3 regions of the Terrabacter terrigena genome follow, and region 1 is predicted to be linked to each of the others. Evidence: predicted binding sites of a transcription regulator. Region 1 holds the regulator's gene; each other region holds the start of a gene.
The links. Region 1 encodes LexA, which represses DNA repair genes until DNA is damaged. Its sites were predicted from a motif close to TCGAACANNTGTTCGA; they were not measured.
Positions count from the first base shown of each region.

Region 1 (7,488 bases):
TTGCCGAAATCGGCCCCGGTGACGCAGGCTTCGCATCGTGACAAACCGGACGGCGCTCGAGGAGAACCCGGACCAGGCCCAGCGACGCGACGACGCCCTGTGGCGCTACGACGTTCTCGGCCGAGCGCCGGGCCGCGAGCTGCAGGCACTCGTCGACATCGCCGCGCAGCTGTGCGCCGTACCCACGGCCGCGATCAACCTCATCACCCCGACCGAGCAGCAACAGATCGCAACGACCGGCTTCGAGCCGTCGATCTGCGCGCGGGAGGACTCGATGTGTGCCGCCGTGCTCGAGCACACCGACCCGGTCGTGGTTCCGAACGCCAGCCTCGACGACCGGTTCAGAGAGAACCCGTTCGTCACCGGCATCCTGGGCGACGTCCGGTTCTACGCCTCGGCTCCCCTCACCACCCCGGAGGGCGTCATCATCGGCCGGCTGTGCGTCTTCGACTCCACGCCTCGCGAGCTCGACCAGGCGCAGGAGCACGCTCTGGTCGCCATCGCAGAGCGCGTCGTCGACGTGCTAGAGCTGCGCCTGCGCAGCCGCGAGCTCGAGGACTCCCTGGCCGCCCTCACCCAGGCCCGCGACGAGCTCCACCGCTCCAACGAGGCCCTGTCGGTCTTCGCCGGACAGGTCAGCCACGACCTACGCACTCCCCTCACCGCCATCATGGCGAGCACCGAGATGCTCGGGCAGCAGCCGGCCGTCGTCGGCGACCAGTGGTCCGAGCGACTCGTCGCCACGGCGTTCCGGTCCGCCACCCGCATGGCCGGCATGATCGAGCAGATACTGGCGCATGCGCGCGTCGGCGCCGACCTGCGCAAGGCCCCGACCGACCTGCGCCAGGTACTGGACTCGGTGCTCGAGGACCTCGAACCCACGCTTTCGGCGCGGCGCGCAACCGTCGAGGTGGGAGACCTGCCCACCCTGCCTTCCGACGCGCAGCAGCTCTACTCCGTGCTGCTCAATCTGGTCTCCAACGCCGTGAAGTACGCCAGGCCCGGCGTACCGCCAGCCATCGGGATCGCCGCAGAGCGCGCCGGTAGGGCATGGCGCATCTCCGTGCGTGACAACGGCATCGGTATCGCACCCGCTGACCGCGAGCGCGTGTTCGAGCTGTTCAGGCGGGTCGAGACGTCGGTCGACGGCAGCGGCATCGGGCTGGCCACGGTGAAGCGGATCATCGAGGCCCACGGGGGCTCCATCGGCATCGGCTCTCTCGACGAGCCCGGGACCGTCGTGTGGTTCGAGCTGCCGGCAGCCGACGAGAGGGTCAGCCAGCGACAGGCCTGAGCGGTCGCTGCGCTCGTGCCAGCACGACCCAGGCCACCGCGAACGCGACCGGGGCGCGAGCGTCGATGAAGCCGCTCTGGACGACCAGGAGCACGAACGTCCAGACGGCGGAACCGTCGTCCAACGCTGCGAGGAACGACTCGGCGCCCGCCCTCAGGCCGCCGTCGACCACCACCGCTGCCGCCAGCACCGCGAGCTCGACCAGCGTTGCGATGGCCGACCAGCGCACCCGCGCCCCGACCGTGCCCGATGGAGCACCTGACTGGACGGGCCACGGGGGCCGGGCCACGTCGGGACGCTCGTCCACGGGACGCGCGCCTCGCTCGTCGACGGGGCCGTGCAGCTGGTCGCTCCTCGGCTCGAGCCCCGGGCTGTCCAGGGCGAGACCCACGACGACACCGAACGCCACGACACCCAGCAACACCGGTGAGGACAGGGCGATCAGCGCGGCGTCTGCAGCTGCGCCGGCGCCGTAGCCGCCCCAGGCGATGAGCACGGGAGGCACGGCCTGCAGCACCGCGCAGCCCAGACACGCACGACCGACCAGGATGTCCCTGCGGCGCTGCGCTGGCGGCGCGCTCATGGCAGCGGCCTCGGCCACCGCAACGGGTCGGACCCGAGGCTCGGCCCGGTGGTGGTGCAGGCCCGCTCGTCGGCACCCTGCAGGATGCGCAGGTCGGGGCGCCCGGCCGCGACGGCGACGAGGTTGTGTGCGCTGTCGGTGCCCGCCCTCAGGTAGTCGGAGTGACCGGCGGACGTGCGGCCGACGTCGACGAAGGCGGATCGCGGCCGAAGCCAGTGGTTGCAGCCCACGCCCGGTTGCTTGGGTGCGAACGTGGAGAGCCGCACGGCGCCACCGACCTCCTGTGGGGGCGTGCCGTGCACCATCCAGCCGTAGCTGAAGACGTCGTCGCCGATCGCGCCGAGCACGTTGAGCCCACCGGGCTTCAAGGCTGTCTGCGCGATGTCGGTGAAGGGCAGCCCGGGCGCCCCGAACACGGCGACGTCGTCGATCGCGCTCGTGTGCAGGCTGGCGAAGCCCGCGAGCGTGCCACCGTAGGAGTGCGCCCACACCGTCTGGTGGGCGGGTCTGTCGCGCGCGGCCTCGAGTCCGGTGACGAAGCCGGCGAGAGCGCCGGCGCTGTCGCGGGCGAGCTTGGGGTTGAGGACGTTCCGGTCGATCGACGACGTGATCTCGTGCATCTGCGGTGCGTCGTAGCCCATCCACGTGACGACGGCGACGTCCTGTCCCGGCGCCATCGCCAGCGCCTCTGAGCGCATGCGCGCGAACGTCGTGTCGTAGCGCCGCAGGTCGGCGCCGACCATGGTCGAGAGGCCGCCGACGAACGTGACGACGTGCTCCGCGCGGTCGACGTCGCCCACGGCGACGACAGCCCTGAGGTCGGCCTCCTGTGTGTCGAGGAGCAGGAGCCTTCGCGGACCACCGTCGCGGCGGCTCAGGACGTCACGCACCGCCCGTATGCCGTCCACCTCCTCCTGCGCCCGCGTGCGCTCTTCGGCGTTCCAGGGTGAGCCTCGGCGCTGCGCCTCCGACGCGCGGGCGGTCGCCGTGCGCTCGGCGCGGTCGAGGAGCAGCAGGTTGGCCTCGTGCCGAGCCGCCGCCGGCACGCCGTCACGAGGACCGACCCACTCGGGCCGCTCACGAGTCAGGGCGCGCCGCTCCTCGTCGGTCAGGGACCGCCACCACGCCGCCGAGGCGAACACCCCTGCAGCGGTCGGGGGCGGCACGGGCCAGTCGCCCACCCCGACCTCGGCCCACGCGGGCGAGCCGTGGGACGCCGCGGCCGTCGACGCCGTCGTCGGGCTCCTCGTCGATCCGCCCGGCTCGGCCGTGGACACTCCGCGGGCGGCGACCAGGAGCACCCGGTGCAGCTCCTCGTCGGTCTGCGTGGCTGCACGCCGAGCCTGCTGGAGGCAGGCGTCCACCTCAGCCCTGAGCAGGTCGTCGAGGCGCGCCCGGTGGGCTTCCCCGACGCCATCGCCGAGTGAGGCGCGAACCGGGAGGAACAGCCGGCCGTCGTCGTCGACCCACGCGCCCTCGTCGGCGGCCCGGCGGTCCGCGCGCCCCACGAGATCCAGGGCGCTCTGGAGCCGCTGCGCCGCGTGCCCAAGGGCATGGCCTGCCACCGCGATGCTGCCCGCGAGCTGCCCCAGCCCGGCGACCACCGTGCCGTAGCGGTCTGCCGCCGCGCTCGAGCCGGCACCGGACCAGCGAGGGGCAGCAGCCCGCCGCCAGAGCACCAGCTCCGCGAGCACGAGGAGCCTGCGACGGCGCGCCTCCAGACGCCGACTCACCTCGAGCAGCAGCTGCGGACGGCCGGCCCGGATGTCGCGCACGGCGATGCCGCCGCCCATCGCTGCCGCAGTCATCACGTGCTGCCGTCGGCGCCACCGCGGACGACACCGGGGAAACCACTCCGGGCGCCACCCCCAGTACTGCCCGCAGCGCTGCCCCCAGTGCTGCCCGCAGTGCTGCCCAGCACCTGTCGCGCCGCCTGCTCGACTGCGTCGTAGCCATCGGCGGCCAGGCTCACGAAGCGACCGAGCTCGCGCAGCTCCCACTGCGTCGACGCGAGGCGCGTCTGCCAGGCGGCCGCCACCTGCGGCAGGCCCGAGGCGCAGCGGCCCCCCGGCAGGGCCGCCCCGACCGGGCGGAGGTCGTCGACGACCCCGAGCCGGCGCACCTGGGCCAGGACCTCCTCGATGGTGGCGGCGCTGGCTCGCAGCGTCGCGGTGTCGATCTCGTATCTCATCCCCTGCTCCCTTCCCGAGAGCAACCACGCTAGGTCGCCGGTGGCGGACCCGGTCGGCGTCATCCACAGCCCCGATGGACCGAGCGGGTGGACAGCAGAACGCCGCACCCCCTCCTCGGGGGTGCGGCGTCCGGGCGGGAACGACGGGGTCGAAGCGCCGCTACCGCCAGCCGCTGGAGGTGGAGCCAACGCGGCCGATGGGGTGGGGCGAGGCGAGCGCACGGCGAGTGCACGGCATACGCAATGAACCTCGAGCCCCGGTGATCCTGGAGAGCCCGGGCGTCACCGACCCGGGATGACGAGCTGCTGCCCGACGTGGATCTCGGTGGTGCTGAGGCCGTTGGCGACCTGGAGCTCGACGACGCCGTCGGTGACGGACAGCTGCGGCAGCTCGTGTGCGGCGATGCCCGACAGCGTCTGCCCCGAGGTGACCGTGACGGTGCGCGAGCCGGATGACGCCGACGCGAGCTGGCCGGCCAGCCCGACCGCGAGCAGCGAGACGACCGTTGCGACCAGCAGCGCGACGACGAAACGACCGAAGCGGGTCAGGCGAAGCGGCGGCCGCGCGGACCGGGCGGCGCGGACGGCCTCGCGCCCGGTCGGGACGAGGACGAGGTGCGGGCGCGCGACGGGCCGCGGCTCACTGGTCTGCGGCTGACGAACGGTCTCGAGGACGATGGCGCTCATGGTGACCTCCCCTTGCTCCTGATCTGGCGAACACGTGTTCGATAGAACGTCTGTACGATTTGTAGCACGTATGTTCGAGGAAGTCGAGACACGCATCGAACAGGTGTTTGGCAACTGTGTTCGAACCTCGGTACTCTTTCCTCACACCACACACCTCACCAGCCACCACTGACACTGGCCCTCGAGCAGCTCGCGAGCCGCTCACGAAGCCGGTCCAGCGCACGGTCTGACGAGCCGACGAAGGGGACACCATGGGCGTGACCGAGCTTCCCGATCGCGAGACCGGCGGCGCACTGACCGTGCGTCAGCGGCGAGTGCTCGAGGTGATCCGCAACTCCGTCGACCGCCGGGGCTACCCGCCGAGCATGCGCGAGATCGGCGACGCCGTCGGGTTGGCGAGCCCCTCCAGCGTCTCCCACCAGCTCAACGCCCTGGTGGCCAAGGGCTACCTGCGGCGCGACCCCAACCGCCCCCGCGCCCTCGAGATCGTCTCTCCTGACGCGACGGCCGAGGAGGTCGGGAGCCGCGGCGGCGACCACTACGACACCGAGACCGACTCGGGGGACGCCCGTCCGGAGGCCTCCTACGTGCCGGTGCTGGGGCAGATCGCCGCCGGCGTCCCGATCACCGCCGAGGAGGTCGTCGAGGACGTCTTCCCGCTGCCCAAGCAGCTCGTCGGCGAGGGCGACCTCTTCCTGCTCAAGGTCAACGGCGACTCCATGGTCGACGCCGCGATCTGCGACGGCGACTGGGTCGTGGTGCGCCAGCAGCAGCACGCCGAGAACGGCGACGTCGTCGCGGCCATGCTCGACAACGAGGCCACCGTCAAGACCTTCAAGCGTGTCGACGGCCACGTCTGGCTGATGCCGCACAACGAGGACTTCTCCCCCATCGACGGCGACCACGCCACGATCCTCGGCAAGGTCACCGCGGTCCTGCGCCGCATCTGACGGGCGGTCCGGCCGCGGCCCTTCCAGCAGGCGCATCGCCGCGGCGGACGCCAGACTCTGAGGACGTGAGTCCCGCAGAGGAGACCGCCATGGCAGCCGGGCGCACCCGCGACGTCGTCTACACCTACCGCTACCTGCGGGGCGCGATGATCGCCCTGCTGCTCATGCTGTTGCTGTCCGTGGCCTACCAGTGGTGGTGGGAGACCGACCACAGCTGCTGGCTCGGGTCGATCAGCGCCTACTACTACACGCCCGCGAGAACCGTCTTCGTCGGCTCACTCTGCGCGCTGGGCGCCAGCCTCATCGCCTACAAGGGGCACTCCTCCGAGGAGGACGTGCTGCTCAACTTCTCCGGCTTCATGGCGTTCGTCGTCGCCATGGTCCCGACGGTGCCCGACAACCGCTGCGGCCCGAACGCGTACGCCCAGACCCCGAGCGAGATCGCCGCGGCGGTGCGCAACAACATCTGGTCGCTGGTGGTCGTCGCGGTCATCGCGGCCGTGATCGTGGCAGCGCTCAAGCGGGGCGCCATGATGCGTGACGCGTCAGCCCGCCCCACCGCGCGGTCGGTACTCGTGACCCTGGCGTGCGGCGGCGTGCTGCTCGTCGAGCTGACCCTCTTCCTCGTCCTGCGCGACCGCTTCATCGCCCTGAGCCACGGCATCGCCGCCGTCACCATGGTGGCCGGGATCATCGCCGTCATGGTCCTCAGCGCCCTGCGCACCGTGGAGCGCCACCGGGCCGTCGGCGACGACGACGGCCGCGGCTACCGCCGCATCTACCTCGCCATCGCCCTGGCTCTCACGCTGGCGCTCGCCGCCACGGTCGTCGCCAAGCTCACCGTCACCGGCTTCGCCCACGTCGTCCTCGTCGCCGAGGTCATCGTCATCGTGCTGTTCGCGACGTACTGGGGCGTCCAGACGAAGGAGCTGTGGGACCTCGGCGAGGTCTCGGCCGACGAGGCCCGCGACCTCGGCGCCCCCGCCGAGTAGGCCACCTCGAGCGCCGAGGCCGAGCCCGCACCCCCAGACCCGGCCCGTCAGAGCCGCGCGTCGTCGGGCCCCGTCCCGACCTCCGGCAGGACGGCACACCACCTCGGCTCGCCCTCGGGCGGGCACCGGCGTCGCCCCGATCAGTGACCGAGCGCCTCGCGCAGCGCGGTGAGGGTGTCGCCGAGCGGCGCGTGGAGGCGGATCGTCGCCTCGGCGTCGCCCCGGGTTGCGGACCGGGTGACGATGGCGACGGGCACGTCGCGCTGGTGGGCCCGGCGCACGAAGCGGTAGCCGCTCATGACCGACAGCGACGACCCGAGCACGAGCACGGCGCCGGCCGCCTCGACGAGGCCGAAGCACCGCTCGACGAGCGCCCTGGGCACCGACTCGCCGAAGAAGACGACGTCGGGCTTGACGGTGTCGTTGCCGCAGACCAGGCATCTCGGCGCGTGGAAGGACTCGACGAGGGCGTCGGCGAGCACGATGTCGCCGTCGGGCCGCACCTGCTCGCCCCACTGCGACCCGAACGAGGTTGCCGCCTCGGCAAAGCGGGTCATGAAGCCGGGGTTGGCCTCGGTCATCCTCTCGTGCAAGCCGATCCGCGACGTGTACTCGCCGCAGGTGAGGCAGACCGCACGCTCGAGCGACCCGTGCAGCTCGATGACGTCGGTCGCCCCGGCGGCCTGGTGGAGGCCGTCGACGTTCTGGGTGATGACGGGCCCGACGTAGCCGGCGCGCTGCAGGTCGGTGACGACCCGGTGACCCTCGTTCGGTGCCGCCGCGTTGAACCG
Region 1 is NZ_JBHTKH010000009.1:124,321-131,808, reverse strand. Features, by position in the region: gene ACFQ2V_RS14690 (sensor histidine kinase) at 38-1,294, shown strand; gene ACFQ2V_RS14685 (hypothetical protein) at 1,275-1,877, opposite strand; gene ACFQ2V_RS14680 (alpha/beta hydrolase) at 1,874-3,685, opposite strand; gene ACFQ2V_RS14675 (hypothetical protein) at 3,685-4,068, opposite strand; gene ACFQ2V_RS14670 (LysM peptidoglycan-binding domain-containing protein) at 4,351-4,755, opposite strand; gene lexA (transcriptional repressor LexA) at 5,007-5,705, shown strand; gene ACFQ2V_RS14660 (hypothetical protein) at 5,795-6,697, shown strand; gene ACFQ2V_RS14655 (Sir2 family NAD-dependent protein deacetylase) at 6,838-7,488, opposite strand, start outside.

Region 2 (7,488 bases), on a different contig from region 1:
GCGGATCGGCTGCTCGAGCTCGCTCGCGACGATCATGGCCAGCGTCGTCTTGCCGAGGCCGGGCGGACCGGAGAGCAGCACGTGGTCAGGCGGGGTGCCGCGGCGCCGCGCCGCCTTGAGGACGAGGCCGAGCTGCTCACGCACGCGGGGCTGCCCGGGAAAGTCGTCGAGGCGCTTGGGCCGCAGCGCCGCCTCGACCTGGCGCTCGTCGGTGTCGCTGCCGGCGTCGACGATGCGGGCGGTCGCGTCGTAGCCGTCGTGCCAGGTGTCGGGCGCCTCGTCGACGTCCCAGGAGCGGTCGACGCTCATCGTCCGAGCTCCTGCAGGGCGGCCCGCAGCAGGGCGGAGACACCGGCACCGTCGGCGGCCAGCGGGGCGACCTTGTCGAGCGCGTCGTCGGCCTGACGAGCCGTCCAGCCGAGCCCGACGAGGGCCTCGCCCACCTGCTCGCGCCACGCCTCGCCGGTGTCCAGGGCGACGGGCTCGGCCACGCCGCCCGTGCCCGGTAGCGCGCCGAGCTTGTCCTTGAGCTCGAGAACCAGGCGCTCGGCGCCCTTCCTGCCGATGCCGGGCACCTTGGTCAGGGCGACGAGGTCGCCCGTGCCGAGCGCCACCCGGACCGCGTCGGGCGTGTGCACGGCGAGGACTGCCAGGGCGAGCCGCGGCCCGACGCCCGAGACGGTCTGTACCGTCTCGAAGACGTGCTTCTCGTCGTCGGTGGCGAAGCCGTAGAGGGTCAAGGAGTCCTCGCGGACGACGAGGCTGGTGGCCAGCTCGGTGGGCTGCCCGAGCCGCACCGACGTCGCCGTCGCGGGCGTCGTGTGAACGAGCATGCCGACGCCGCCGACGCCGACCACGACGGAGTCGAGGCCGACCTTGAGAACGGTGCCGGAGAGCGAGGCGATCATCGGGGTTGGGCTCCAGGGTCGGTCGGGCTCGGGCGCGACTGCGGGGCCGAGCGTGCGGATCGGGCGGCGGCAGCGGTGCGCAGGCGCCGCTCGGCGGGTGCCCCAGCACGAGGAAGTCGACGGGGTATGCCGCCGCCCCCGGTGCCCGTACGCGCGAGCACGTCGAGGCGGGCCTGCTCGAGCCGGCTCTGGGTGCCGCCGCGCCAGACGTGGCAGATCGCGAGCGCCAGGGCGTCGGCGGCGTCGGCCGGCTTCGGCGGGGTGTCGAGCCCGAGCAGCCTCGTCACCATCGTGGTCACCTGCGCCTTGTCGGCGCGGCCGCTGCCGCTCACCGCGGCCTTGACCTCGGTGGGCGTGTGGAGCGTGACGGGCAGCCCGAGCCGCTCGGCGAGGATCATGACGATGCCGGTGACCTGGGCGGTGCCCATGACGGTCGAGACGTTGGTGTCGGCGAAGACCCGCTCGATGGCGACGGCCTGGGGCCGGTGCCGCTCGAACCACTGCCGCATCTCGTCCTCGACGGCGACGAGGCGCTTCGGCGTCGGGTCGCTCGACGGCGTGCGGATGACGCCGACCTCGACGAGCGACAGCCGCCGCCCCGGCACGCCGTCGACGACACCGACGCCGCAGCGGGTCAGGCCGGGGTCGACCGCGAGGACGCGCACGGCATACCTCCTGGGCTGCGGGTCGGACGGCGAGCTGATGCGAACAGGTGTTCGGGACAACGCTAACCGCCCTCCCCCGAAAGGACGGGAGGCACGCCGGTCACCGGCGTGCCTCCGCGGCTCGGCTCCGCCGAGCTCACTCCTCTTCGTCGAGCTGGGCCAGCACGTCGTCGGGGATGTCGCCGTTGGCGAAGACGTTCTGCACGTCGTCGCTGTCCTCGAGCGCCTCGATGACACGGATCATCTTCTTCGCGCCGTCGAGGTCGAGCGGGACCTGCAGGTTCGGGACGAACGAGGCCTCGGCCGACTCGTAGTCGATGCCGGCGTCCTGGATGGCCTTGCGGACCGCGACGAAGTCGGTGGCCTCGGAGATGATCTCCCAGGTGTCGCCGTTGTCGTTGACCTCCTCGGCGCCCGCCTCGAGCACGACCTCGAGGATGTCGTCCTCGGAGCCGGCCTCCTTGTGGACGGTCACGACACCCTTGCGGTTGAAGACGTAGGACACCGACCCCGGGTCGGCCAGCTGGCCACCGTTGCGGGTCAGTGCCGTGCGCACCTCGGCGGCGGCGCGGTTGCGGTTGTCGGTGAGGCACTCGATGAGCACCGCGACACCGTTGGGTGCGTAGCCCTCGTACATGATCGTCTGCCAGTCGGCCGCACCGGCCTCGGCGCCGGAGGCGCGCTTGACCGCACGGTCGATGTTGTCGTTGGGCACCGACGTCTTCTTCGCCTTCTGGATGGCGTCGTAGAGGGTCGGGTTGCCGGTGGGGTCAGCGCCGCCCTGACGGGCCGCGACCTCGATGTTCTTGATGAGCTTGGCGAAGAGCTTGCCGCGCTTGGCGTCCTTGGCCGCCTTCTGGTGCTTCGTGGTGGCCCATTTGGAGTGGCCGCTCATGCAGTGTCCTCGCGTTCCGGTGACTGGCTGGCACCGGACTGCTGGAGTCGGTGCGCTCTGACGATCGAGACGAACTCGGCGTGGATCCGGCGGTCGCCACCCACCTCGGGGTGGAACGAGGTGGCCATGAGGTTGCCCTGCCGGACCGCGACGATCCTACCGGCGGCGGCGCCCTCGCTCACGCGGGCGAGCACCTGCACGTCCGCGCCGGCCTCCTCGACCCAGGGTGCGCGGATGAAGACGGCGTGCACGGTGCCGCTCGAGTCGGGGTCGGACCACACGTACTCGAGGTCCTGCTCGAACGAGTCGACCTGGCGGCCGAAGGCGTTGCGGCGGACCGTGACGTCGAGACCCCCGAGCGTCTGCTGGTCGGGTCGGGCGTCGACGATGCGGTCGGCGAGCATGATCATCCCGGCGCACGAGCCGTACGCGGGCATGCCCTCGGCGATGCGGCGCACCAGGGGTTCCCGCAGCTCGAAGGCGCGCACGAGCTTGTCCATGACGGTCGACTCGCCGCCGGGGATGACGAGACCGTCGATCTGCTCCACCTCGGACGGTCTGCGCACGGTGACGGCCTCGGCCCCGAGCGCGGTCAGGGCGGCGAGGTGCTCGCGCACGTCGCCCTGCACGGCGAGGACGCCGATCCGCACCGTCTGGGCGGGTGCAGGCTGGGTGACGGTCTCGCCGCTCGTGGTCGTGGTGCTCACCGGGCAAGCGTAGGGCGGGCCGGCGGCCAGTTCGTCGCGGGGCCTCGCGATGCCCGAGGGCGACGAACCGTCTGGGATGCGAGACGATCCCGGGAGGTCCCCTGACATCTCCTCGCGGCCACCGGCTACGTTGCGGCCATGACGACGGTGCAGACCCACGACGCCCTTCTCGCCCGCGCCGAACGCGCCGACGCCGAGTCGCCCCTTCGGGGAACGCGCGACCTCTTCGACCTGCCCGACGGCCTCATCTACCTCGACGGCAACTCGCTCGGAGCCCTCCCCCGTGCCGTGCCGGCCGTCGTCGACGACGTCATGCACCGGCAGTGGGGCGAGCGCCTCATCCGTTCGTGGAACGAGGCCGACTGGTGGGGTGCCCAGACACGCGTCGGCGACGCCGTGGGCCACATCGTCGGGGCCGCACCCGGCCAGGTCGTCGTCACGGACTCGACCTCGGTCAACCTCTTCAAGGCGGTGGTCGGAGCCGGGCGTCTGCGCCCGGGACGCCACGTGGTGCTCACCGACCCCGACTCGTTCCCCACCGACCTCTACATGACCGAGTCGGCCGCCGCGCTGGCCGGGTTGGAGGTCCGGCGCGTCCACCCGCGGGACGCCGTGGCCGCGATCGCCGAGATCGGCGAGGCCCTGGCCCTGGCGTCGTACTCGAGCGTCGACTATCGCACCGGTGAGGTGTGGGACCTCCGCGCCATCACCTCGGCCGCCCACGCGGTCGGTGCGCTGGCCTGCTGGGACCTGTGCCACTCGGCGGGGGTGCTCGAGGTCGACCTCGACGCCGGAGGCGCCGACCTGGCCGTCGGCTGCGGCTACAAGTACCTCAACGGCGGTCCGGGTGCGCCGGCCTTCCTCTACGTGGCGCAGCGCCACCAGGACGACTTCGACCAGCCGCTCACCGGCTGGCAGGGCCACGCACGCCCGTTCGAGATGAGGCCCGACTACGAGCCGGCCCCCGGCATCACGCGTGCCCGGGTCGGCACTCCGCCGCTGCTGTCGGTGCTGGCCCTCGAGGCCGCGCTCACCGCGTACGACGGGCTCTCCCCCGCCGACGTGCGCGCCGTGTCGCTGTCGGTGACCGGCACGTTCGTCGACGCCCTCGACGAGCTCGGTGTGGACCTGCCGCTGGCGACGCCGCGCGACCCGGCTCGGCGCGGCTCACAGGTCTCGCTGCGCCACCCCGAGGCGTTCGCCGTGGTGCAGGCGCTCATCGCCCGCGGCGTCATCGGCGACTTCCGCGAGCCCGACATCATTCGGCTCGGCTTCGCCCCCCTCTACGTGACCCACGTCGACGCCGTCCGGGCCGCCGTGCACGTCAAGGAGGTGCTCGACGGGCGCGAGTACGAGCGGCCCGAGTTCGCCGAGCGTGGCGCGGTCACCTGACGGATGAACCCCCGAGCGGGGGGCACCTCCGCGAGGCCGTCGACGCGCGGCGTCGACGAGGACGTCGACGTTCTCGCTCCACTGTTCCGCCGACCCGACGCCACGGGGCAGCGCCTGCACGTCAGCGTCGGTCACAGACTCCTCCAGCAGCCGCACCACCTCCTCCCGCACTGCGAGGTACGGCCGGTCCCAGAACGGCTCGATCGGATCGGCCACGGCTGGCAGGCCCGCTGTTCGCTGGATGTCCGTCAGCAGGCGCAGTGCCTCGACGAGGCCCGCCTCACGATCCCTCCAGCTCGTGGTCGAGACGGCCTCGGTCAGCGGTCTTGTGACCGCCGACCCCTCAGGGAGCGCCAGCAGGCTCGTGCCGAGCCACTTCGCGTAGGGCGGCCACCGACGTTCGATCAGGTGCGCGAGGTGCATCGCCACGTGGACCAGCCGGGCCGCGATGACGCGTGAGCCCAGGTCGTCGCCGCGCTCCCCGGTGCGCCCCACGAACGGCAGCTCCTGGCGCAGCCGCGCCCAGTCGGTCGCCACGAGGTGACGCCAGAGGTCGTCGGGATACCAGACGAGCCGACGACGTATGCCGTCCAGCTCGCCGGCGTCGTCGCTGAAGACGGCGCCGGCCGTGGTCTCCAGCACGGCCTGGCCGGTCAGCGAGAGCCAGTCGTCGATGCCCAGGTCGCGTGTCGGGTCGATGCCGAGCCGCGACACAGCGAGGTCGCGCGCCGAGCCGACCTCGACGCGGTGTCGGACGACGGGGTCCCACGACGTCGCGAACCGCACCGGGTGGCCGAGGAACGACGCCGGCAGCGTCGCCTCGAGGTGGCTCTCCACCTCGGGCGCCGCCGACGCGGGGACGAGGAGGTTGAGTCGCAGGCCCCAGTCGTGGTCGCGGGACATCGCGTCGTCAAGGCCCAGCACATCCGAGCCGCTGCCGAGCCGGGCGGCGGCACACGGCATCCCGGGCCACCGGCCGCGCACGAGGGGCTCGACGACCTCCGCCCAGTAGGCACGTGACACCTCTGTTCCCGAAGGACCCATGCCCCGATGCTGCCAGCACGGGAACGCGGCCGCTGCCGCGTGGGCACGAAGCGGGGTCAGCACCCCCCCGGACGGTGCACACGCGGGGTGTGCCGGGCGACGACGCACGTGTGCCGCCGCACCCGGTGGGCACGGCGGCATACGTCAGCGGTGGGCCGGGTGGGCCGGGTACGAGCCTGAGGTCACCAGCCTCGCTCGGACAGGCGGTGCGGCTGGGCGATCTCGTCGACGTTGATGCCGACCATGGCCTCGCCGAGGCCGCGCGACACCTTCGCGATGACGTCGGGGTCGTCGTGGAAGGTCGTCGCCTTGACGATGGCCTCGGCGCGCTGGGCCGGGTTGCCCGACTTGAAGATGCCGGACCCGACGAAGACACCCTCGGCGCCGAGCTGCATCATCATCGCGGCGTCGGCCGGGGTGGCGATGCCGCCCGCGGTGAAGAGCACGACGGGGAGCTTGCCGGCCTCGGCGACCTCCTTGACGAGCTCGTAGGGCGCCTGCAGCTCCTTGGCCGCGACGTAGAGCTCGTCCTCGGGAAGGTTCTGGAGGCGGCGGATCTCCTGGCGGATCTGGCGCATGTGCGTCGTCGCGTTGGAGACGTCGCCCGTGCCTGCCTCGCCCTTGGAGCGGATCATCGCCGCACCCTCGGTGATGCGGCGCAGGGCCTCGCCGAGGTTGGTGGCGCCACAGACGAAGGGCACGGTGAACTGCCACTTGTCGATGTGGTTCGCGTAGTCGGCCGGGGTGAGCACCTCGGACTCGTCGACGTAGTCGACGCCGAGGCTCTGGAGCACCTGCGCCTCGACGAAGTGGCCGATGCGGGCCTTGGCCATGACGGGGATCGAGACGGCCTCGATGATGCCGTCGATCATGTCGGGGTCGCTCATGCGCGACACACCGCCTTGGGCGCGGATGTCGGCGGGGACGCGCTCGAGGGCCATGACGGCGACGGCGCCGGCGTCCTCGGCGATCTTCGCCTGGTCGGGCGTGACGACGTCCATGATGACGCCGCCCTTGAGCATCTCGGCCATGCCGCGCTTGACGCGGGTCGTGCCCTTCATGCTCGTGCCGGTCTGCTGGTCAGCCGCGGGCGTGCTGCCCGTGGTCGGGGTGGAGCTCACGATGTCCTGCTTTCCCGTGATCTTGGGCTGGGGATGCACACAGGGTAGGCCCACCCGGGCACTGCGCACGACACGGTCCGTTCCCGCCCGCACGAGCGCTGGCGGGCTGTGACGCAGGTCGCTCGTTCCGGCGGCTGCAGGCGGCTGCAGCCGCCGGTCAGGCGACCACGAGGTGCTCGGGAGCCTCGTCGTTGAACTCGACGGTGCGTGGCAGCGGTGTGTGGCCGGCCAGGTGGAACACCCGGATGGCCCACTTGCGGCGAACCCGCCGGACGTCGGTGACGGCGTCGTTGTGGAAGCGACGCGCCAGCTGCACACGGGTGCACGCCGAGCTGAGACGGGCGAGGACGTCGGTGCCCAGGGCCGTGGCCTTGAGGTCGGCGACGGTCTCGGGGGTCAGGGCGACGTCGAGGGCCTCGGTGAGGTCGTTCTCGGCGAGCTCGCGGGCGCCTCCGTGCTCGGAAGGTGCCTCCAGCGAGCCTGCCGCGGCGTTGGCGAGGATGAGCGAGGTCGCGCCGTCGAGCAGCCCGCTGTTGGCGAGCTCGACGGCGGCCTCGGCCCGGCGCACCAGCCGGGCGTCCAGCGCCGCCAGGGTGCCGCTCAGGCGCACGTGGAGCCGGTCGAGCCGCGCCGCCGTGTAGCTGAGGTACCACGCGATGACGACGAGGACGAAGAGGACCGCGAAGACCCAGGAGAGGACCTCGCTCACCGGGCACCCCCGCGCAGGAAGCGGTTCCAGCGGCCTTGCGGTGGTGT
Region 2 is NZ_JBHTKH010000003.1:88,409-95,896, forward strand. Features, by position in the region: gene ruvB (Holliday junction branch migration DNA helicase RuvB) at 1-309, opposite strand, end outside; gene ruvA (Holliday junction branch migration protein RuvA) at 306-908, opposite strand; gene ruvC (crossover junction endodeoxyribonuclease RuvC) at 905-1,573, opposite strand; gene ACFQ2V_RS06335 (YebC/PmpR family DNA-binding transcriptional regulator) at 1,710-2,468, opposite strand; gene pdxT (pyridoxal 5'-phosphate synthase glutaminase subunit PdxT) at 2,465-3,175, opposite strand; gene kynU (kynureninase) at 3,314-4,567, shown strand; partial or broken gene ACFQ2V_RS06350 (DUF4037 domain-containing protein) at 4,949-5,752, opposite strand; gene pdxS (pyridoxal 5'-phosphate synthase lyase subunit PdxS) at 5,794-6,672, opposite strand; gene ACFQ2V_RS06360 (hypothetical protein) at 6,890-7,441, opposite strand; gene ACFQ2V_RS06365 (glycosyltransferase family 4 protein) at 7,438-7,488, opposite strand, start outside.
Region 2: ruvC (crossover junction endodeoxyribonuclease RuvC) is a predicted target of LexA. The motif match lies at 1,613-1,628, and genes of this name have one in related genera.

Region 3 (7,488 bases), on a different contig from region 1:
GCGACCGACTCGGCGTCGGCCTCGGGGACCTCAGTCTCGGGGTCGTCGGGCGGCGGCGCCCACCCCGCCCGCTTCCCGTCGTCGGCGGAGCCGGACTCGGCATGCCCCGGGGGCATCGCCCAGTCGGGCCGGTCGGCAGGGTCTGCGGCGGCCCACCCGGTGCGCGACTGACCACGACCCCCGCGCCGTGAGCCGCCGTTGTCGCGACGGCCGGGACGGCCGGGACCTCCGCGGCGGCCGCCGCCTGCAGGCGTGCCTTCGCCGGGCCCCCGGCTCGCGCGAGCCTCGCCGTCAGGTGCGGCCGCCCGCGCCTTGACGACACCCTGCGCCTCGGCGAGGGCGGCAGCAGCGCGGGCGAGCCGTTCCTGGGTGGACTCGTGTGCCGGATCAGCCACGATCAGAAGTCGACGGGCACGTCCGCGACCTCGGCGGGCTTGTCGACGCGCGGCCCGACACCGAGCTTCTCCTTGACCTTCTTCTCGATCTCGTCGGCGAGGTCGGGGTTGTCCTTGAGGAAGTTCCGGGCGTTCTCCTTGCCCTGGCCGAGCTGGTCGCCCTCGTAGGTGTACCAGGCACCGGCCTTGCGGACGAAGCCGTGCTCGACGCCCATGTCGATGAGCCCTCCCTCGCGGGAGATGCCCTGGCCGTAGAGGATGTCGAACTCGGCCTGCTTGAAGGGCGGCGACACCTTGTTCTTGACGACCTTGACGCGGGTGCGGTTGCCGACCGGGTCGGTGCCGTCCTTGAGCGTCTCGATGCGGCGGACGTCGAGTCGCACCGACGCATAGAACTTCAGCGCCTTGCCGCCGGTGGTCGTCTCGGGCGAGCCGAACATGACCCCGATCTTCTCGCGGAGCTGGTTGATGAAGATCGCCGTCGTGCCCGTGTTGTTGAGCGCACCGGTCAGCTTGCGCAGCGCCTGGCTCATGAGGCGGGCCTGCAGACCCACGTGGCTGTCGCCCATCTCGCCCTCGATCTCGGCGCGCGGCACCAGCGCGGCGACGGAGTCGATGACGATGATGTCGATGGCCCCGGAACGGATCAGCATGTCGGCGATCTCGAGCGCCTGCTCACCGGTGTCGGGCTGCGACACGAGCAGGGCGTCGGTGTCGACGCCGAGCTTCTTCGCGTAGTCGGGGTCGAGCGCGTGCTCGGCGTCGATGAACGCCGCGATGCCGCCGGCCCGCTGGGCGTTGGCGACCGCGTGGAGCGCGACCGTCGTCTTGCCCGAGGACTCGGGGCCGTAGACCTCGATGATGCGACCGCGGGGCAGTCCGCCGATACCGAGGGCCACGTCGAGGGCGATCGAGCCGGTCGGGATGACCTCGATCGGCGGCCGGACGTCGTCACCGAGACGCATCACCGCACCCTTGCCGTAGCTCTTCTCGATCTGGCCCATCACCGAGGAGAGCGCCTTGTCCTTGTCCTTCTCCTGCACCGATGCCATGTCGGGCTCCTGTTCTGCCGTCTGCGCTGCGGTCGTCTACCTGCGACCCGGGGAACGGATCGCACTGCGAGATCCGCTGTCGGGTCAGACGCTAGGTGCCGGCGCCGACATCGGGTGGACCACGAGACGGCCTGTGGACGATGCGGGTGGTGGCGCAGGACCTGTGGAGAACAGTACCGAACACGTGTTCGAAGTCGCGACGACACGCCGCGTCGGGCGAGAACCCGTCTCAGCCGTCGGCCCGGAGGTCTGCCAGCGCCGCCTCGAACGCGGCGAGCACCCCGTCCGAGAAGAGCCAGAACCGCGCTTCGCGCACGCCTTCGTGACGGTCGAGCGCGGCGGCGAGGGCGGCCAGGGACACCGTGGCCGCGGCGTCGACGGGGTAGCCGTAGACACCGCACGACACTGCCGGGAACCCCACGACCGCGCACCCCGCTGCGTCGGCGAGCTCGACGCACCGCCGGTAGCAGGAGGCGAGCAGCTCGGGACCGGCCGCCCGGTGGATCGCCCCGTCGACACCCCCGCCACCCAGCAGGGAGGGGTTGGCCGCGTTGACGATCGCGTCGGCCGAGGCGTCGGCCGTGAGGTCGCCCCGCAGCAGCGTGATCCGGTCGCGCCCGGCCGGGAGCTCCGTCACCCGCCGACCTGACCGCCCTGGGCACCGCGGGCCACCCGCACGTCGCGGCCCAACCGGCGCTCCGGTGGCACGTCCATGTCGATGCAGAGCGCCTCCCAGACCGCCCGCGGCGCCTCGCCGTCGGCCAGCGCCTGGACCACCGTTCGGTTGCCGAGCGCGCCGAGCACGTGGTCGCGCGCGAGCGAGCCGGCGTACGCCGGGCCGAACTCGTCGTCCATCAAGGTCCAGAAATGACTGATCCGCACCCCAGCAGTCTGCCACCCGCGCCGCGGGAACCGGTCGCGCCGAAGCCGTCGTCGGAGGGTTGCCCGAACCGCCAGCGCCGCCGTCGCGTGACCGGTATCGTCCTCTCGTCCCGCGCGCCGAAGCAGGGACATCGACACTTTCAGGGGAGCCACCATGTCCGAGCCCAACGGGCCGTCCGCCCAGTCCGGCGATGCCACGCGACCGATCCCGGCCGACGTGACCGCGCCCGTCGCGCACTACACCTACCCCGTGCCTTCGGGCAGCCACCCGGTCCCGGCCGCGACCGGCGAGTCCGCGGGTGTCGCCCTCGACGACGAGCCGCCCGCCCCGGTCCAGCCCGGCCGAAAGCGCACCGGCCTCATGGTCGGCGCCCTCGCCACCGTCCTCGTCCTCGGTGGCGCCGGCGTCTTCGCCGCGCAGACCCTGAGCGGCAGCGGGCCGCAGCCTTCCGACGTCCTGCCCGGCGACGCGTACGCCTACCTCCGCGTCGACATCGACCCGTCCGCCGGCCAGAAGATCGCCGCCGTCCGCTTCCTCGGCAAGCTCGACGCCGTCAAGGACACCCTCGGCAGCGACGACCCGCGCAAGAAGCTGTGGGAGATGGCCTCCAAGAACGCCGGTGACGACTGCCTCAGGAAGATCACCTACGACAAGGACATCGAGCCCTGGCTCGGTGACCGCCTCGGTGCGGCGATCCGTCCCGGCGGCACCTCCGACACGCCCAACGTCGCCGTCGCGATCCAGGTCAAGGACGAGGCCGTCGCCAAGGACACCCTGACGAAGCTCTTCGCGTGCGACTCGTCCTCCAAGACCGACGTCCGCACCAAGGACGGCTACGCCATCGTCACGCCCGCGGGCACCGGTGACGCCACCCTGGCCGCAGTCGACAAGGGCTCGCTGTCCGCGAACGCGAACTTCACCGGCGACATGGGCGCCCTCGGCGAGCAGGGCATCGTGTCGGCCTGGTTCGACATGACCACCGGTATCAAGGAGCTGCCGAAGCTGGGTGGCGGCGACGCGGGTCTCGACGCCGCTGCGATGGCGAGCGCCAAGGGCCGCTTCGCCGCCGCGCTTCGCTTCGACGCCGACTACGTCGAGCTGGCCGGCGTCGTGCGCGGCGCCGACGCGACGAAGGCCGTCAAGGGCGACGGCAGCGAGCTGGCCGACCTGCCCGCGAACACCCTGGCGGCCGTGCACGTCTCCGGCGCCGACCAGATGCTCGACTCGGCGTGGCCGCAGCTGAAGAAGCAGATCAACGACTTCGCGGCCGCCGACGGCCAGGACGACGTCATCGCCACCATCGAGGACGAGCTCGACGTCAGGCTCCCCGACGACCTCAAGGCCCTGCTCGGCCGGTCGTTCACGGTCGCGATGCCCGACCAGGACCTCAAGGGCGACACGCTGACCGTCGGCGCCAAGGTCGTGTCGAGCGACGCCAAGCGTGCCGACGAGATCATCGACCGGCTGGTCCAGATGTCCGGTGGCAGCAGCGGCGCGCTCACGCACAAGGTCGAGGGCGACAAGCTCTTCGTGGCCACGACGCCCGACTACGCCGACGACCTCAAGTCCGGCGGCAAGCTCGGTGACACCGACGCGTTCAAGCTGGCAGTGGGCGACGTCACGTCGTCGAACAGCGCCGTGTTCGTCGACCTCGACAAGCTCGAGAAGCTCTACCTCGGCGAGGTCAAGGGCAACGACAAGACGTTCCTCGAGTCGCTGCGTGCCGTCGGCCTCAACGCCACGACCACCGGCAACGGCGAGGGCACGTTCACCCTCCGCGTCCTCGGCAACTGACCGACGCACGCGTCGACGCACGACGAAGGGCCCCGCTCCCGGCGGGGCCCTTCCCATGTCGGCCGGAAGCCGCGCTCAGCCCGGCTGCGCGAACCCCGAGATGCCGAAACCGTCGGTCGAAGGGACGTGGACCTGGTTGCCGGAGTAGGAGATCCCGCCCACGACCGGGGAGGCGACCGACCACCAGGCGGCGTCGAGGTCGCTCACGGCGGTCGTGGGTTCGGCCGCGACGACCGCCGCAGCCGCTCCCACCCCGACGTGGCTCTCCATCATCGAGCCGACGATGGTGCCCAGCCCGGCCTCGTGCGCACGCCGAAGCATGTCGCGCCCGACGGTCAGCGAACCGCACTTCGCGAGCTTGACGTTGACGAGGTCGGCCGCTCCGAGCCGGATGATGCGCTCGAGGTCCCACGGCGAGTAGCACGACTCGTCGGCCATGATCGGCAGGCCGACCCGCTCGCGCACCCAGGCGAGCCCCTCGACGTCGTCGGCGACGACCGGCTGCTCGACGAGCTCGACGCCGAGGTCGGCCACCTCGAGGGCGCGGATGACCCGGACGGCCTCCTCGCGGGTCCAGCCCTGGTTGGCGTCGAGGCGGATCGCGACGTCGGGCCCGACGGCGTCGCGCACCGACGCCACGCGCTGGACGTCGGTGCCCGCGTCGGTGCCGACCTTCATCTTGAGCGTGCGGAACCCGTCGGAGACCCGCTCGCGGGCGGTGTCGGCGAGGGCGCCGGCCGTGCCGGCCGAGAGCGTCACGTCGGTCGTCAGAACGTCGCGTACGCCGTCAGCGCGCGAGCCGAGCAGAGCAGCCACGGAGGTGCCCTCCGCCTCGGCGACGAGGTCGTGGAGCGCCGCGTCGACGGCCGCCTTGGCGCCGAAGTTGCGGGCGACCGTACGCTGGACCACGGCAGCCGCGGCTTCCAGGTCGTCACGGTCGTCGAGACGCCGACCGGTCACCGCGGGCGCGAGCATCTGCTCGATGCAGGCGGTCGCGCTCGCCAGCGACTCCCCCGTGACCTGCCACACCTGGGGGGCCTCGCCCCAGCCGGTGCGACCGTCGCTGTCGGTGATCGTCACGATGACGGTGTCGGTGGTCTCGGTGCGTCGCAGGGCCGTGACGAACGGTGTGTGGAGCGGCACCGACGATGCAGTGGTGACCACCCGCTCGACCGTGGTCACCGTCCACGCATCCCGTCGTGGGCGGGGGCAGCGGGGGCGGTGGGGTCAGCGGCGCCCGACCCGGCGGCATACGCCCGCGGTGTGGCTGTGGTCGAGGGTCCGTCGTGCTCGACCTGCCAGACGTCGCGCGCGATGCCGGCCACGAACGCGGCCGCACGGGACTCGTCGAGCGCGATGGTGGTGCACACGGCGAGCACGAACGGCGGCTCGCCGGGTGGACGCACGAGCGCGACGTCGTGCGAGACGCCGGGGACCCAGCCCGACTTGCTGGCCGTGGGTGTGCCCTCGGGCAGGCCCGCGGGCACCTGGTCGACGTGCACCTGTCGCGAGAGCATCTCCTCGACCGGGCCGAGCACGGCCTCGCCACCCAGCGCCGGCTCGCGTCGCGCCACGGCGGCCATGAGCAGGCCGAGATCCGCAGCGGTGACGGTGTTGGTGATGCCGGCCGCTCGGGCCCGGGCGTCCTCGATGCCGCGGGCTACGACCGTGGCTGGCGAGCAGCCGGTCAGGCGCAGCACCTCGGCGACCTCGCCGAGCCCGACCACGTCGACGAGCAGGTTGGTCGCGATGTTGCTGGAGCGGGTGATGGCCCGGTCGGCCAGCTCACCCAGCGTGCACGTGCCACCGATGACGGCCCAGGTCTCGGGGTCCTGGTCGTCCGAGGCATCGAGCTCGAAGCGCGACCCGTCGAGCACCGACGCGAACGTGGAGGTCACGGCCACCGGCTGGTCGAGGTCCAGCTCTCCCCGAACCACCCGCCGGAAGGCTGCGACGACGAGCGGGAGCTTCATGGTCGACGCGGCGTAGTGCGGCGCGTGCGCGTCGTGCGACCACCGGTTGTGACCGTCGATGTCACCGAACCACACCGAGACCGTGGCATCGCGCGACGAGCTGACCTGGTCGAGGCGGGCGTCGATCTGCGAGAAGGGCGTCGGCACCCTCGAACGGTAGACGATCAGGCAGCAGAGGCCGACACCACGTCGCCCGAGGGGACGGGCAGCGCCACGGTGGGCGCCAGGCCCTCGCTCTCGGCCATCCGGTTGGAGACGTCGATCAGCACCCGCGACAACGGCAGGTCGAGGGCGCCGCAGATCGAGGCGAGCAGCTCGGAGCTGGCCTCCTTCTCGCCCCTCTCGACCTCGCTGAGGTAGCCGAGCGACACCGACGCGGTGGCCGAGACCTCACGAAGGGTGCGGCCCTGGGCCCGTCGGCGCTCGCGGAGGACGTCGCCGAGCTCGCGTCGCAACAGTGTCGTCATGCCGTCCTCCTTCAGGTCGCTGGTGCGGGGTCGTGCGGTGCCTGTGGGCCCTGCGGGTCACCCGACACGCCTACCGTACCCCGAGGGTCCCTCGCCGGTGCCAGAGTTCGGCGCGTGGCGCCCGTCTCCTCGGCTGCGAGGCGGAGCACCGCGGCGACGCTGGCGGCCCGGATCTGGGCCCTGGTCCCGTTCAACTCCAGCGCGCGCGTGACTGTTCCCGAGGGCCCTGCGACGGCGACGTGCACGGTGCCGGCCGGCTTGCCCTCCGATGGCCCCGGGCCCGCGACGCCGGTCGTGGACAGGCCCCACGTGGCGCCCAGCCGGCGGCGTACGCCCTCCGCCATGGCGACGGCCACGGCGGGGTCGACGGTGCCGACCCGCGCGACGAGCTCGGTGGGGACGTCGAGCAGGGCGGTCTTCACCTCAGGGGCGTACGCGACGATCCCGCCGAGCAGCACGGCTGACGCGCCGGGGGTGTCGGCGACGGTGGCCGCCACGAGTCCTGCGGTGAGCGACTCGGCGCACGCGAGGGTCTCGTGACGCGCGGTGAGCTGCGCCACGAGCAGGGGGCCAGAGCTCGTCCCGGAGGTCTCCGCGGGGCGCTCCGCGTCACGCTCTGCGGGTGCCACGTCAGTCGCGGTTCGAGGTCTTCTCGGGCGGCACCGGGCCCGCGCCGGTGCTCGTCGTCGACGTGTCGGCGGGCCCGGAGCCAGGGTGGGCGCCGGTGGGCACGTCGGTGCCGGTTGCCGCCGTCCAGTGGGAGCGCTGGACGGCGCGCGCCTCGCGCTCGGCCGCGCGGGCCGCGCGCCGCAGCCGCGTGCGCTCGCTCGTCTCGCGCAGGCGGGCGGCCTTGAAGACGTAGTCGACGCCGCTGAGCACCGTCATGACGAGGGCCGCCGCGAGCAGGACGTAGGCGACGGTCGT
Region 3 is NZ_JBHTKH010000001.1:51,673-59,160, forward strand. Features, by position in the region: gene ACFQ2V_RS00230 (regulatory protein RecX) at 1-395, opposite strand, end outside; gene recA (recombinase RecA) at 398-1,447, opposite strand; gene ACFQ2V_RS00240 (macro domain-containing protein) at 1,677-2,084, opposite strand; gene ACFQ2V_RS00245 (DUF3046 domain-containing protein) at 2,081-2,329, opposite strand; gene ACFQ2V_RS00250 (DUF3352 domain-containing protein) at 2,484-4,124, shown strand; gene ACFQ2V_RS00255 (dipeptide epimerase) at 4,200-5,306, opposite strand; gene ACFQ2V_RS00260 (serine hydrolase) at 5,303-6,244, opposite strand; gene ACFQ2V_RS00265 (helix-turn-helix domain-containing protein) at 6,262-6,564, opposite strand; gene ACFQ2V_RS00270 (CinA family protein) at 6,576-7,193, opposite strand; partial or broken gene pgsA (CDP-diacylglycerol--glycerol-3-phosphate 3-phosphatidyltransferase) at 7,348-7,488, opposite strand, start outside.
Region 3: recA (recombinase RecA) is a predicted target of LexA. The motif match lies at 1,624-1,639, and genes of this name have one in related genera.